DNA from 3 places in the Exiguobacterium sp. TDN 0502 genome. Region 3 is predicted to be linked to each of the others. Evidence: riboswitches for the same ligand, from Rfam matches in the RefSeq annotation. Region 3 holds a riboswitch; each other region holds the start of a gene.
The links. Region 3 has a riboswitch for S-adenosylmethionine ahead of metK (methionine adenosyltransferase). Riboswitches for the same ligand answer to the same signal wherever they lie in the genome.
Positions count from the first base shown of each region.

Region 1: linked by a shared signal. The riboswitch ahead of ACRPK8_RS12965 (amino acid permease) and the one ahead of metK (methionine adenosyltransferase) in region 3 are both predicted to bind S-adenosylmethionine.
Region 2: linked by a shared signal. The riboswitch ahead of msrA (peptide-methionine (S)-S-oxide reductase MsrA) and the one ahead of metK (methionine adenosyltransferase) in region 3 are both predicted to bind S-adenosylmethionine.

Region 1 covers NZ_JBOZGJ010000013.1:67,854-70,125, reverse strand. The annotation lists gene ACRPK8_RS12965 (amino acid permease) at 1-846, opposite strand, end outside; SAM riboswitch class I at 923-1,024, opposite strand; gene ACRPK8_RS12960 (polysaccharide pyruvyl transferase family protein) at 1,135-2,272, opposite strand, start outside.
Region 2 covers NZ_JBOZGJ010000008.1:41,101-43,372, forward strand. The annotation lists gene ACRPK8_RS09845 (M20 metallopeptidase family protein) at 1-601, shown strand, start outside; SAM riboswitch class I at 664-767, shown strand; gene msrA (peptide-methionine (S)-S-oxide reductase MsrA) at 862-1,392, shown strand; gene ACRPK8_RS09855 (ArsR/SmtB family transcription factor) at 1,625-2,224, shown strand; gene ACRPK8_RS09860 (MFS transporter) at 2,239-2,272, shown strand, end outside.
Region 3 covers NZ_JBOZGJ010000001.1:261,347-263,618, reverse strand. The annotation lists gene pckA (phosphoenolpyruvate carboxykinase (ATP)) at 1-760, opposite strand, end outside; SAM riboswitch class I at 995-1,121, shown strand; gene metK (methionine adenosyltransferase) at 1,250-2,272, shown strand, end outside.

The DNA of each region.
Region 1 (2,272 bases), on a different contig from region 3:
AGGAATCCCAATCCGATCAAATACGGCGACGAACGGACTTTCGAGCACGCCCTTTCCTTCCGTTGGCAATAAAACGGCTAATACGATGATCGTACCGACGAAAAAGAGGACAAGCCGCAAAATCGTCGTCCGGATCGCAAGCGGAATCGTCCGCTTCGGATCAACGGCTTCACCCGCTGCGACGCCGATCAATTCCGTTCCCGAGTAGGCAAAGTTCACGGCAAGCATCGTCATGAAAATCGCAAAGGCACCGTTCGGGAACAATCCGCCTTCCATTAACGAAGAAAAGAATGGTGCCGCACTCCCATCCTTTAGTGGAATGAAGCCGACGATGGCGCCTGCCCCCAACAAGATGAAGGCAACGATCGTCACGACCTTGATGGCGGAGAACCAAAACTCGACTTCCGCAAACACGCGAACCTTCAAGACGTTGATCCCAAGAATCATCGCAGCGAATAAGGCACTGAACACCCAGACCGGAACGGACGGGAACCAGCGCTGCATCAACATGCCCGCTGCCGTGAATTCCGAACCGAGAGCAACCGTCCATGTCAGCCAGTAGAGCCAGGCTACCGTATACCCTGTACCCGGTCCGATGTATTTTGTCGCGTAGCGATGAAAGGAACCGGTTTCCGGCATATGTACAGCCAGTTCACCGAGACTCAACATGACCAGATAGACGACAACCGCCCCGATCAAATAAGACAAAATCGTTCCGATGCGTCCTGCTTGTTCCAATGTATAACCTGTACTTAAAAACAATCCTGTACCAATGACACCGCCTAACGACAACATGATCAGATGACGTGATTCCATCTTCCGCCGAAAGGACCCGCTCGTTTTCATGACATTTTCCTCCTCGTTTCACCTATTTCAAACAAAAAAACGCACCCTTACGGATGCGTCGGTCGACAATTCGGAAACCTTATCGATCGGGTGCAGCACCCGCAGGAATTAGCACAGTATCTTACGACCTGTTGCTGAGGTTTCACAGGGCCAGTCCCTCCACCTCTCTGGATAAGTATGTAATTGTTCCTAACCCTATCAACTCTTTTCCGAATTGTCAACACAATTCAGAATACTGCTATCAAAAAGACATTCCGGATCGCGATGATCCGGAATGTCGGGAAATGCTTATTTTTTGGCGAATAAATCCGCTGTTTTCAATGCTGCACGAACCGCTTTACGATTCAATGTTCCTTGCTGATGTTTCATCGTTTTCGTTTGGGCAGCTAATTGCGCTTTGAGTGCCGCAATCTCTTGATCTTTTTGAGCCATCCCTGTCTGTTTCTGTAACGCTTTGATCTTCTTATCTTTTTCAGCTAACTGCGCTTTTGTCTGCTTTTGTGCTTCCGCGATTTTCTTTTCTTGTTCCGGGAAGAACTGTTCGAAACGGGCGACTGCTTCTTCGAGGCTGACTCCTGAAATCGGTTGAACTGCCGGCAACAATTCCGTTTGCGCCATTTGGCGGTCAAACGGTACGTTTTCCGGGTAGTTCGTTTCCTGATAGATATGCTCGAGTTCATTAACGTTCAAGAAATCAACGAAGTTATCGAAGTTACGTGCCTGAACACGTGTCGGGCTTTGGAAGTCGGCATTCGCTACGACGTCGGATAAGCGTGTATCCGATGTGATGTCATTTGCCCAGATGTGTGTCAGTTGGTGATAATCCGTCAATTCGCGCATCCGTGCATCTTTTGGAATAAGGATACTTGGTGTACCGGCAAGTGTCGCCGTGATGTTCCCGTGTAAACGTGCTCCGAAACTGAGATCGGCTTGACCGATGAAATCGAACCATGTCTGCGCATTCAAGAAGAAACGGACACGATCGTTCATGTAAGCCGGATCCGACATTTTCACCGGATAGTTCGTCACGGACAGATCAGCGATCGGATGTGTACCCGTATACGTCAATTTCAATTCCTTCATCCATTGTGGAATGAAGTAATGGTTCGGGTACTCTTCCATCCCGCGCGTAATGAAATCGAGAACATTTTGCGGTGCTAAACGTGACGAGTTGACCGTGATCATCGACTCAGACGTAATGTTCGTTTCGCGGATGTTCAGGTCACGACCGAAAGCATACATCGAAGGACATCCGATGACACGGTGGTCGATGCCTTCGCGGAAACCGAGGCGTGTCAGGTATTGCGACGTGATTTCCCCACGAAGTCCAAGCATGCTTGAGCGCTCAAGTACTGCACTGACGAATGCTTTGACATCTTCGTCGAACGGGAATCCACCGTCTAAATCCGGTTCAAACGGTGCACGT
Region 2 (2,272 bases), on a different contig from region 3:
TGGTCAAGGCGGACATGCGCAAGCACCGCACAAGACAAAAGATGCGCTCGTCGCTGGAGCGCAGCTCGTCTGTAACTTACAACATCTCGTCAGTCGACGGGTCGACCCATTTGAGCCGGCAGTTCTCGCAATCGGATCCTTCCATGCGGGAACGGCGCCGAACATCGTCACAGGTGAAGCACGCATCGTCGGCGAAATTAGGACGTTCAATGAGACCCTTCGCCATCAGCTCCGGCAAGAAGTCGACCTTGTCGCTAAAACGACGTGTGCCGGCATCGGTGCCACCTATTCAATCGACTTTACGACGGGTTATCCGGCACTCTGGAATCATCCGGACGAGACAAAACTCGTTCAGGAAGCCGCTGCTTTCTTACCGGAAGCATCCGTTCGGGCACTCACACCGATGATGGCGGCGGACGACTTCGCACATTATTTAACGCATGTCCCGGGGAGTTATTTCTTCACCGGCTCCGGATATACGGACGGTCGCGTCAACTATCCGCAGCACCACCCGCAGTATGAGATCAACGAACAGGCGCTATTGATTGGTGCGAAGACACTTGGAGCGACCGTTTTACGTGCCTTAAAACCTAAGGATTGACTTTATTTCTTTGTGAATGGTATCATCACAACAATGATAACGAATGACATCAACTTCATATACCCTTATCAAGAGTGGACCGAGAGATCTGGATCGATGACGTCCCAGCAACCTGCGCATAGCAAGGTGCTACGACCAGCAAAGCGAAAGCTTTGGTTGATAAAAAGCGGCGACTCCTTTTGCAACCAAGCGAAGGAGTCGTTTTCGTTTTCTCGCTGTCAGACATACAATGGGGATTTCCCACGGAGAGGAAGAGACAGATGGAAAAAGCAACATTTGCAGGTGGATGTTTTTGGTGCATGGTGACACCGTTTGAAGAATTACCAGGAATCGAGGGAATCGTATCAGGTTACATGGGCGGACACGTCGACAATCCGACATACGAGCAAGTCAAAACAGGAACGACAGGACATCTCGAAGTCGTCCAAATCACGTTTGATCCGAGCCTGTTCTCGTACGAGCGTCTGCTCGAACTCTACTGGCCACAAACGGATCCAACGGATGCAGAAGGTCAATTCCAAGATCGTGGCACGCAGTATGCACCAGCAATCTTCTATCATACGGATGCGCAGCATGAAGCAGCGATTGCTTCTCGTGATGCCCTCGCTGCAAGCAATCGTTTTAAACAACCGATCGTGACGCGAATCGATGCCGCTTCTGAATTTTATCCGGCGGAAGAGTACCATCAAGACTTCCATAAGAAAAATCCAGAACACTATAAAAAAGATCGTGCTGCTTCTGGGCGCGATGCTTTCATCGAGCAGGAATGGAAAGATACAGCGACGGTCTAATCGCCTCAAACCACATACAGTAGCTGAGACTGATTTCATACATCTCGTTCTTCCCCTACTTTGCAGTAGAAAGTGGAGGATGATCGAGATGTCACTGGAGTCAGTTTTTTGTATGTAAACCAACAGCTTTCTCCTTTTGCTATTACCCTTGCATAAATTTGTGATCGTTTACAAATGAAGTCTTTTGTTTTAGAGTTAACAAAAATTAACCGGTTAAAAAGGAGATCATTGCATGGAACAAAAAGCGATTCACATATTAGAGAGCTATGAACAATTAAAAGTGATCAGTGATCCGTTACGAACAAAAATCCTGATGTTTCTCGTCGAAAAACCACATACGGTACATCAGTTAGCCCACTTGCTGACGTTATCTCGCGCAAAAATCCTCTATCATGTACGGGAACTTGAAAAGCATCACTTGATTCGCCTCGTCCGGACGGAAGAACAAGGCGGCAATCTATTGAAATATTATCAAGCGATCGCCCGAGGATACATTCCTGCCGATCATCTTCTAAACTTCGTTGAAACGAAAGAGGCGACCCGACAATCGTATCTCGAGGTACTAGATCGGGCAAAGACACGCGTCCTTACGGCTCCGACAGCTGCTTTTGCTCCCGTGTCTTCGAACGTTGAGGACTGGATGAGCTTATCGATCCAAAAGGAACTAACGATGTCTGAAGCCGACTTTCAACGCTTTACTACAAAATATCGTGCTTTACTAGACGAGTTCACGAAATCTCCTCCATTTGATGAAGAAGATAAAAAACACTTCTATATCATGACGACTGCCTTTTCGATCGATGAACCACTGTTTGAGAACGACGACGTCTAAACCGGAGGTGCTCCATGCTACCTGTTGAAATGAATGCGCAACAATCGC
Region 3 (2,272 bases):
ACCCGTGCTCATCGTCCCCGATCAATTGACGGCTATCATCAGCAGAAAGGGTGGTCTTACCAGTGCCGGATAGACCGAAGAACAGGGCGACGTCCCCTTCGTGTCCGACGTTTGCCGAGCAGTGCATGGAAAGAACGTTTTCCTGTGGCAAGAGGTAGTTCATGACAGAGAAGATTGATTTTTTAATCTCACCGGCATACTCCGTTCCGCCGATCAAAACAATCCGGTGTTCGAACGACATCGCGATGAATGTTTCGGAGTTGGTTCCGTCAACGGCAGGATCGGCTTTGAATTCCGGCGCGTAGACGACTGTGAACGGTTCAAAAGCAGCCACTTCGGGATACTCGCGTAAGAAGAGCTGTTTGGCAAAGAGATTATGCCAGGCATATTGTGTGAGCACACGAACCGGAAGGGTAAAGTGCGTATCTGCCCCTGCTGCGGCTTCTGTGTAGTAGAGCCGGTCAGCTTCGTTCATGTAACGAAGAACCTTTTGCAGCAATTGTTCAAATTTGTCTCCATCCATCGGTTGGTTGACGTGACCCCAATCGATGTGAGACTCGCAGGAAGAATCACGGACGATGAACTTATCTTTTGGTGAACGACCTGTAAATTTCCCCGTTTCTACAGATAATGCGCCGTTCTCGGCAAGGACACCTTCTTCATTTCGAATCGCATGTTCGACAAGTTCAGCAACAGAGAGTTGTTTGAACACATGCTCTTTCTTGAGTAGTTCTTCGATATTCAGGACCGTCATCGGCATCCTGACCCCACCTTTCCCCTACGTTGGTTTTGGCTCATCGTATTTAGTATGACACAATTATTATATATGACATACTAAAGAGAGAGCAATCATTTTCTGATGCTGATTTCTATTTATCTGGAAACGCTTTCAGCATTAACAGTTTAACATCTCTTTCAAAAAGTTTCGACTAGAATTTGAAACCTTGCTTGACAGAGTAGGTACAACTTTATATCATGTAATTCGTAACGGATACTCTTATTCTGAGCAGGTGGAGGGAACAAGGCCCGAAGAAACCCGGCAACCGTCCTACATTAATCAATATATTAATGAGGGAAAAGGTGCTCTCCTGAAGCGAAGTAAACACTTCGAACGATAAGAGGGTAAAGGAAGAACGCACAACCTTTCCCTGACCATTTTTTGGACTTGGAAGGGTTTTTTTCATTTTACCGTCCCACTCAACTAGGGGAAATGAGTACACCGTCAAATTCTTTTTTGGGAGGGTCATACATGACAAACCTTAATCGCCGACTATTCACGTCGGAGTCAGTCACTGAAGGTCATCCAGATAAAATCTGTGACCAAATTTCAGATTCAATTCTTGATGCCATCCTCGCAGCGGATCCGAACGCACGTGTTGCAGCAGAAACTTCTGTTACAACAGGTCTCGTTCTCGTTGCAGGTGAGATCACGACATCCACTTACGTCGACATTCCGAAAGTCGTCCGTGAAACGATTCGTGAAATCGGCTACACACGCGCGAAATACGGTTTCGACGCAGATACGTGTGCTGTCTTGACATCAATTGATGAGCAATCAGCGGATATCGCTCTTGGTGTCGACCAAGCGCTTGAAGCACGTGAAGGTAGCATGTCTGATGCAGAAATCGATGCAATTGGAGCAGGAGACCAAGGTCTCATGTTCGGTTATGCAACGAAAGAAACACCAGAACTCATGCCACTTCCAATCTCACTTTCGCACCGTCTCGCACGCCGTTTGGCAGAAGTGCGTAAAAACGGTCAACTCGACTACCTTCGTCCGGACGGAAAAACACAAGTCACGGTCGAATACAACGAGAACAACGAGCCGGTTCGTGTCGATACGATCGTCATCTCGACACAACACGCGGAAGAAGTCACGCTTGAGCAAATCCAAGCGGACTTGAAAGAACACGTCATCACACCGGTCATCCCGGCGGAATACATCGATGCAGCAACGAAATTCTTCATCAACCCGACTGGTCGTTTCGTCATCGGCGGACCACAAGGAGATGCTGGATTAACAGGTCGTAAGATCATCGTTGATACGTACGGTGGATATGCACGCCATGGCGGTGGCGCATTCTCAGGTAAAGATCCAACAAAAGTCGACCGTTCAGCTGCATACGCAGCACGTTACGTCGCGAAGAACCTCGTTGCTGCAGGTCTTGCAGACAAAGCAGAAGTTCAACTCGCGTACGCAATCGGTGTAGCGCACCCTGTATCAATCGCGGTTGATACATTCGGCACAGGAAAACTTCCTGAAGCACAACTC